Regions from separate parts of the Ancylobacter sp. 3268 genome, predicted to be linked through region 2. Evidence: riboswitches for the same ligand, from Rfam matches in the RefSeq annotation. Region 2 holds a riboswitch; the other holds the start of a gene.
The links. Region 2 has a riboswitch for cobalamin ahead of cobW (cobalamin biosynthesis protein CobW). Riboswitches for the same ligand answer to the same signal wherever they lie in the genome.
Positions count from the first base shown of each region.

Region 1: it holds a riboswitch for cobalamin, as region 2 does, so the genes downstream of both, J2X65_RS00360 (ABC transporter substrate-binding protein) here and cobW (cobalamin biosynthesis protein CobW) in region 2, are expected to answer to the same signal.

Region 1 covers NZ_JAVDUX010000001.1:82,238-86,480, reverse strand. Annotated here, with positions in the region: gene J2X65_RS00370 (sugar phosphate isomerase/epimerase family protein) at 35-916, shown strand; gene J2X65_RS00365 (Gfo/Idh/MocA family oxidoreductase) at 913-1,908, shown strand; cobalamin riboswitch at 2,060-2,280, shown strand; gene J2X65_RS00360 (ABC transporter substrate-binding protein) at 2,382-3,437, shown strand; gene J2X65_RS00355 (iron ABC transporter permease) at 3,434-4,243, shown strand, end outside.
Region 2 covers NZ_JAVDUX010000003.1:68,802-73,044, reverse strand. Annotated here, with positions in the region: gene cobN (cobaltochelatase subunit CobN) at 1-577, opposite strand, end outside; gene cobW (cobalamin biosynthesis protein CobW) at 599-1,657, opposite strand; cobalamin riboswitch at 1,777-1,985, opposite strand; cobalamin riboswitch at 2,044-2,258, shown strand; gene J2X65_RS04795 (CbtB-domain containing protein) at 2,288-2,488, shown strand; gene J2X65_RS04790 (CbtA family protein) at 2,500-3,255, shown strand; gene cobU (bifunctional adenosylcobinamide kinase/adenosylcobinamide-phosphate guanylyltransferase) at 3,262-3,765, shown strand; gene cobO (cob(I)yrinic acid a,c-diamide adenosyltransferase) at 3,765-4,243, shown strand, end outside.

The sequences.
Region 1 (4,243 bases), on a different contig from region 2:
TCAGGCGGTGCGGGCCTTCACTGAGGACGTGTCCATGAACCCGGTCGGGTTGATTTCCATGCAATATGCGCGGCCGTTCACGGCCGAGCATTTTCCTCTCTTTGCCCGCATGCGCGAGCACGGCTACGACTTCGTCGAGCTGCTGGTGCCCGAGATCGGCGAAATCGACGCGACCGTCGCCCGCAAGGCGCTCGACGACGCCGGGCTCGACGTGGTGCTCGCCGCGCGCGTCAATCTCCAGCGCAACCTTTCTTCCGCCGAGGCCGACGCGCACCGGGCCGGCATCGACTACCTGAAGTACACCGTCGATCAGGCCGTGGCGCTGGGCGCCAAGATCGTGGGCGGCCCGCTGACCGGCAATCCGCTGGTATTCGCCGGCCGGCCGCCGCAGCCCGTGCCGGAGGACGAACGTCTCGCCCGCAAGCAGCGCTGCGTCGATGGCCTGCGCGAAGCCGGCGACTATGCGGCGAAGCACGGCGTGCTACTCGCCGTCGAGCCGCTGAACCGCTTCGAGAGCGACGTGCTGTGCACCACCCAACAGGCGATCGAGCTGCTCGACGCGGTCGACCATCCGGCGATCCAACTGATGCTCGATACCTTCCACATGCACATGGAAGAGAGCTCCATCCCGGAGGCGATCCGCCTCGCCGCCGGCCGCGTCGTGCATTTCCAGGCCAATGAAAACCATCGCGGCTTCCCCGGCACCGGCGCCACCGATTGGGTGGCAGTGTGCCGTGCGCTGCACGAGATCGGCTATGCCGGCCCGATCTCGCTCGAACCCTTCCGCCGCCGCGACGACCGCTTCGGCGTGCCTTTCGCGCAGTGGCGCGCCCCGCACGAGGACGAGAGCGACCGTCTCTCGGCCAGCGTCGCTTTCATGAAGTCCCACATCACTCTCACGGAATACCGTCGATGACCTTGAATATCGGTTGGATCGGCTGCGGCATCCACGCCACCCAGATGCTGCTGCCGCAACTCGTGCGCCACGACGTCAAGCTGGTGGCGCTGTGCGACATCGATGGCCCCCGCCTCGCCGATGCCGGCCGGCAATTCGGCGTGTCGAACCTCACCGACGACGTCGACACCCTCCTGTCGATGCCCGGCATCGATGCGGTGGGCATGGCCGTCGGTCCAGACCAGCATCTCGCCTTCGGCAAGAAGGCGCTGGAGCGCGGGCTCGGCGTATTCATGGAGAAGCCGCCATCCGGCTCCGCAGCGGGGGCGCGCGAACTGCTCGCGGCTTCCGAAAAGGCCAGAAAACCGCTGCTGGTCGGTTTCATGAAGCGCTATTCGATCGGCAACAAGATGGCCGCCAATATCGTGCGTTCGGGGCGCTTCGGCGATGTGCTCGGGCTCACAGGCTACTACATGACGGCTCCCGGCTATTTCGTCGGCAATGTCGATTACACCGGCTTTTTCCTGCATCATTGCGTGCACTACATGGACCTCGTCTCCTTCCTGGTCTCGCCGGTGAAGACGATCTCGGCCCGCAAGGTGGAGAAGACCCCCGGTCGAGTGCTGTTCCACGTCGGTTTCGAGTTCGAATGCGGCGCCATCGGCAACATCGCCATGGGTACGATACAGTCACGCGGCACACCGGTGGAACGGATCGAGCTGATGGGCGATCACCAGCGCATCGAGGTCGAGGACGTGATCGAGATCCGCTGGCATCGCAACCCGCCCTTCAAGGTGGCCGATCCCAATGCGACACTCGCCGATGACGTGGATTCGCTCACCTGGAAGCCCAACTTCACCGCGGCGGCGAATGAAGACCCGAAGGGCTATCACGCGCTGCTTGCCGATGTCGTGCCCGCGCTTGCCGGAGCCGAGACCGCGGCGCCGACCATTGCCGATGGCGTGGTGGCCATGGAGCGGCTGGAAGTGCTGCGCCGCGAACTCGCGCTTTGAGGATGGAGAAGCACGAGGCGGCCTGACGCGCCGCTTCGTGCCTCGACAGAACGTCCCGTCGACGAGACCAGCGCCGGCCAAGGGGTTCCACCAGCCCCCGGCGATCCCGTCAGGAGCCAACGGCGTTCTTGACGTTGCGGCGAAGCCGGCTATGGTCGCCACCGATCAAGGTTCTTCAGGTGTTCGCGCCTGAAGCTAAGAGGGAATTCGGTGAGGCATCCGTGCCAAATCCGAAGCTGCCCCCGCAACTGTAAGCGGCGAGCCCTCTGCCCATCGTCCACTGACGCCAAGCCTCGTGCTGCGTCGGGAAGGCCGGGCGGAGCCAGCGTCGACCCGCAAGCCAGGAGACCTGCCCTGATCGCCAACCATCTTTCGGGCGGGGTGCTCCGAAGGTTGCCGGTCGGCAGCGGGGTTCCGCTGAATGCGCCGGTTCCCTCGCGCTTCCCGTCTTCCTTTTTGGGAAGCGGTGACACATGTTCAAGAAATTCCTGGGTAACGCCCTCGGGCGGTGCGGCGGCAGCCTCGCTCTGGCGCTTGGTGCTGTGATCGGCGTCGGCATCGCCGACGCGGCGAAGGCCGATCCGACGCACTACCCGCTCACGCTGGAGAATTGCGGGGCGAAGGTCGTGATCGACCACGCGCCGCAGCGCGTCGTCAGCCTCGGCCAGGCGCAGACGGAAATCCTCTACGCTCTCGGCCTCGGCGACCGCCTCGTGGGAACCGCTGTCTGGTTCAGCCCGGTGGCCAAGCCGTATGAAGCGGCGAACGCCAAGGTGAAGCGCTTGGCCGACAACGATCCGAGCTTCGAGGCGGTCGTGGCGCAGGAACCCGACCTCGTCGTCGCCATGTATGAGTGGCACATCGGCCCGAACGGTATCGTCGGCAAGCGCGACCGCTTCGACGGGGTGAAGGTGCCGGTCTATGTCTCGCCGACCGATTGCGTCGGCAAGGACAATACAGGCGCCGGCGACGGCGTGCGCACGCAGATCTATTCGATCGAGCTGCTATATCGGAACATCCGCGAATATGGCGCGATCTTCGACGTGGCGGATCGGGCCGAGGCGCTGGTTGCCGGCCTGCAGCGGCGCGAGGCCGCCGCCGTGCGCTCCGTCGCCGGGCTGGAGGCGAAGAACGTGTCGATGGCCGTCTGGTTCTCCAGCAAGGACATCAAGGGCGACGCCTTCATGGCCGGCAAGAACGGCGTCCCGGCCTACATCCTGTCGAAGCTCGGGGCACGCAACGTGATCACCACCGAGGAGGAATGGCCCTTGGTCGGCTGGGAGAGCATCGCGGCCAGCGATCCCGACGTGCTTGTCATCGTGAAGATGGACCGCCGCCGCTTTCCGGCCGACGACATCGACGCCAAGCTGAACTTCCTGAACACCGATCCGGTCGCCAGCAAGCTGTCGGCGGTGCGTAACGGCAGGATCGTGGTGGTCGACGTCGGTGCAACCCGGCCGGGCGTCGATGCGATCGACGGCATCGAATCGATAGCGACGGCGGTCCACACATTCGGCCTCACCAATTGAGCCACGCCGTCATCGGACCGAACTGGGCGGCGCGGATCGGCGTCGCCGCCCTCGCGCTCGCCGCGCTCATCTTTGCCGTCGCTCTGGCGGTGAGCGTGGGAGAGATGGCGATCCCGCTGCCGGTCGCCTTTCGGGCGCTCGGCAACGGCCTGTTCGACCTCGGCCTGCCGGTCAGCGCCATCCAGCAGGGGGTGATCTTCGACTACCGCCTGAGCCGGGCCGTCATGGCGGCGCTGTGCGGCGGCGCCCTCGCGGTTTCGGGGGCAATCCTCCAGGCGCTGCTGCGCAACCCATTGGCCGAACCCTATATTCTCGGCGTGTCGGCCGGGGCCTCGACCGGGGCGGTCTGCGTGATGGTCCTCGGCTTCGGCAGCGCTACGCTCGGCCTGTCCGGTGGCGCCTTCCTCGGCGCAGTGGCGGCGCTGGCGGTCGTGGCTCTACTGGCGACCGGCGCGGGTGGCGCCAGCGACAGGGTGATCCTGGCGGGCGTCGCCGGCTCCCAGCTCTTCAACGCGGCCACCGCCACCATCGTCACCACGCTCGCCAGCGCCGAGCAGGCGCGCGGGGTGATGTTCTGGCTGCTCGGCAATTTCGGCGGCGTCCGCTGGCCGGACCTATGTGTGGCGACGCCCGTCGCGCTGATCGGCTTCGTCGTCTGCCTGGTGCACGCCAAGGCGCTCGATGCCTTCGCCTTCGGCGCCGACGCGGCGCAAGCGCTCGGCGTCGCCGTCACCCGCGTGCGGCTGGTGCTGCTGGCGACCACCGCGCTGCTCACGGCCACCATGGTCGCCATCGTCGGCACGATC
Region 2 (4,243 bases):
CGCGCGACTGCGAGTCCATCCCTCCGGCCACCGCGCGGCTCACATAAAACCCCACCAGCGGCAGCGGCACGGGCGCCGGCACCTCGATTGGGCGACCGATATGCCGCGCCAGCGCCGCCAGCAGCGCCCGCATATTGTCCGGCCCGCCGGCACGGAAATAGGCGAGCAGCGCCGCCAGTTCGTCCGCCGCCAGCGTCGAGGCAGCGGCGAGGCGCGGGTCGTCGCGGTCCTCGCCCGGCAGCACGGCGAGCGCGAAGCCGTGCTGCCGCGCCGCCGCCCGCAGCCGCTCGACGCCATAGCGCCACCAGTCGAGCCCGCCGAGCAGCCGCACCACCACCATCTTCGCCCGCGGCGCCAGCCGGTCGACCCACAGATCGACCGACATCGGGTGCTTGAGATCGCGCAGATTGGTCAGCGCGAGGCTCACCTCTCCCCCGCCCGCCGCGAAGGCGCGGGCCAGCGCCGCGAGGTCGCTGTCGGCGAAGGAGGCCACCACCAGCTCCGCCGGCGCCTGCGCGAGGTCGACCGGTTCGGCGAGATCGTCGAGCGAGGTCGATGTGGTGGCGAGTATGTGCATGCCGCCGCGGGCCGATCTGTCTCAGGCCACCGCCGGCTCGCCGGCGAGGATGCTCTCCACCTTCGCCCGGTCGAGCCCCTTCAGCCCGATGGCGACCAGCCGCCCGGCCCGCTCCCCGGCGGCCCAGGGGCGGTCGAAATGATGCTCGACACGCGGCCCCACCGCCTGCACCAGCAGGCGCATCGGCTTGCCTTCCACCGCGAGGAACCCCTTCACCCGCAGCACCTCGGCCTCCGCCGCCGCCCGCGCCACCCGCGCGGAAAATTCCGCCGGATCGGCGATCTCCGGCACCTCGACGACGAAGCTGTCGAAATCGTCATGGTCGTGCTCGGCCTCGTCGTCGTGATGGGTGCGCCGGTTGGCGATGTCGTCCTCGGTCCCCACCCCGAGGCCGAGCAACACCGCCGGGTCGAGCCGGCCGCCGGTCACGTTCACCACCTTCACCCCCTTCGGCAGCTCGGCGTCGAGCGCCGCCCGCGCCCGCAGGGCGCCGTTGGCGTCGATCAGGTCGGCCTTGGTCAGCACCACGAGGTCGGCGCAGGCGATCTGGTCGTCGAACACTTCCTCGATCGGGTCGTCATGATCGAGCGAGGCATCCGCCGCCCGCTGCGCGGCGAGCGCGTCATGGTCGTGGGCGACGCGGCCGGAGGCCAGCGCCTCGCCGTCCACCACCGCCACCACGCCGTCCACGGTGACCCGGCTGCGGATCGCCGGCCAGTGGAAGGCCTGCACCAGCGGCTTGGGCAACGCGAGGCCGGAGGTCTCGATCAGGATGTGGTCGACCCGCGGCGAACGCGAGAGAATCGCATCGAGCGCCGGCACGAAATCATCGGCCACCGTGCAGCAGATGCAGCCATTGGCGAGTTCGACGACGTTCTCCTCCGGGCAGGTCTCGATGCCGCAACCCTTGAGGATCTCGCCATCGATGCCGACATCGCCGAACTCGTTGACGATCACCGCGAGGCGCTTGCCTTTGGCGTTCTCCAGCACGTGGCGGATCAGCGTCGTCTTCCCGGCGCCGAGGAAGCCGGTGACGATGGTGCAGGGCACCCGGGCGAGCGAAGCAGTTTCAGCGGTCATGGCGGCGTCTCCGGCGGCGTTGCAAGGTTCGGGGCACGCCGGCCGCGGGAATCTTCCCGCGCAAGCCGCCGGAATCGGGCATCCGGCGACGTCACCCGCCTGCCGGGCACCCCGCCGGCACGCACGACCGAACCGACGGCAGGTCTCCTGGCTCGCGGGTCGTGGCCCTTGCCGCCTTCCCGGATCGCTCCAGTGGCCGTTGGCTCGGGCTCGCCGCTTACAGTTGCGGGGGCAGCCGCGGAATTGCCGTCCTGTTGCCGGGCCGGCGCACCGCATTCCCTCTTCGTCCCTCCCGGTGAGGGAGGAAACCGTCGGTCGCGGCCACTAAAGGAGCGCGAGGGGGGAATGTCAACGCGCAGGCATTGCGGAGACCTCGACTGCCGGTATAGTTGGTGCCAGTCGGCGGTTCCCGTGATGGGCACGGGACGCAAGACGGGAACGCGGTGGGACCGGGCCTTCGGGCAGGGTCGATTCCGCGGCTGCCCCCGCAACTGTGAGCGGCGAGCCCACCTCTACTGGCCACTGGCGTTCGCGCCGGGAAGGCGGAGGGACAGGCGACGACCCGCAAGCCAGGAGACCGGCCGTCGACATCACCCCTGGCCCTCGGGTGGAGGGCAAAAGGAGACGACCATGAATCGCCTGAACCTTCCGTCGCAGTCCGCCGCCGCCCCTTCCGCCGCCGTCGAGACCCCGGCGTCCCGCGCGCTCGCCATCACCTTCGCCGCGCTGCTCGGCGCGTTCGTGGTCGGCGGCGTCGGCTTCTCCCACATCGCCGCTGCGCACAATGCGGCGCACGACGTACGCCACGCCGTCGCCTTCCCCTGCCACTGACGGGGGCTTCCATGTCTCTGTTCAGGACAATCCTGCTCGTCGCCCTGGTGGCGGGCATCGCCACCGGCGTGGCTTCCGCCGCCGTGCACCTGTTCACCACCGTGCCGCTGATCCTCAAGGCCGAGACCTTCGAGGGCGGCGAGGCGGCCGCCACCGTCGATGCTCACGCCGCCGATGCCCACGCCACGGAGGCGCACAGCCACGGGGCGGCGACGCCGGCACACTCCCATGGCGACGGTGAGGAATGGGGGCCGGCCGACGGCTTCGAGCGCAACGCCTACACCGTGCTCGCCACCGTCCTCACCGCCTTCGGCTTCGGCCTGCTGCTGGTCGCCGCCACCGAGCTGAAGGGCGGCCTCGCCTCCTGGCGCGAGGGAATCCTGTGGGGCCTCGCCGGCTTCGCGGTGTTCACGCTCGCCCCCGGCCTCGGCCTGCCGCCGGAGCTGCCGGCCATGCCGGCCGCCGACCTGATGGCCCGGCAACTGTGGTGGATCGGCACCGCGGCGGCCACCGCCATCGGCCTCGCCTTGCTGGTCTATGGCCGCTCGCCGCTGCTGGCGGCGCTCGGCGTGCTCATCATCCTGGCGCCGCATGCCATTGGCGCGCCGCAGCCGGAGAGCCATGACAGCCCGATCCCGGAAAGCCTGCACCACAGCTTCGTCGTCGCCTCGGTGGCGGTGAGCTTCCTGTTCTGGGTGCTGCTCGGCGGGCTTTCCGGCTGGCTGCGTCCGCGCCTCGGCGCGGGCGGCGTGAATCGGACGGCCTGAACCGACATGCCCTTTACCCTCGTCCTCGGCGGCGCGCGCTCCGGCAAGAGCAGCCACGCCGAGGCGCTGGTGCAGCGCGCTCCTGCGCCGTGGTACTATGTCGCCACGGCGCAGGCTTATGACGCCGAGATGGAAGAGCGCATCGCCCAGCACCGCGCCCGCCGCGGCGAAGGCTGGGTCACCTTGGACGCGCCGCACGATCTCGCCGGCGCGCTTGGCGCCCTGCCGTCCGGCGCGCCGGTGCTGATCGACTGCCTGACGCTCTGGCTGTCCAACCGCATGCTGGCCGCCGCCGATGCCGATCTCGATTCGGCGATCCTCGAGGCCGAGCTTCTCGCCCATGACGGGCCGGTGGTGGCGGTGTCGAACGAGGTCGGTCTCGGCATCGTGCCGGACAACGCCCTCGCCCGCCGCTTCCGCGATGCCCAGGGCCGGCTCAACCAGCGCCTTGCCGCGCTGGCCGACGAGGTCGTCCTGGTGGTCGCCGGCATTCCGGTAAAGGTAAAATGATGACCGACCTTTCCCCCGAGGAGGCCGCGCGCCACCGCGAGAAGATGGCGAAGCGCAAGGCGGTGCAGGATGCCGAGGTGGCGGAAAAGACCCTGGAGAAGGGCCTGCTGATCGTCCACACCGGCGCCGGCAAGGGCAAGTCCACCGCCGCCTTCGGCCTCGCACTGCGCGTGCTGGGACACGGTAGCCGCGTCGGCGTTGTCCAGTTCATCAAGGGCGCCTGGCATTCGGCCGAGCGCGACGCCCTGGCGGCGTTCGGCGACCGCGTGGCGTGGCACTCCATGGGCGAGGGCTTCACCTGGGAGACGCAGGACAAGGCCCGCGACATCGCCGCCTGCCTCCGCGCGTGGGACAAGGCGCGCGAGCTGATGGCCGACACGTCCGTCGACCTCGTCATCCTCGACGAACTGAACATCGCCCTGCGCTACGACTATCTGCCGCCCGGAGAGGTCGTCGACGTCCTGCGGCAGCGCCGCCC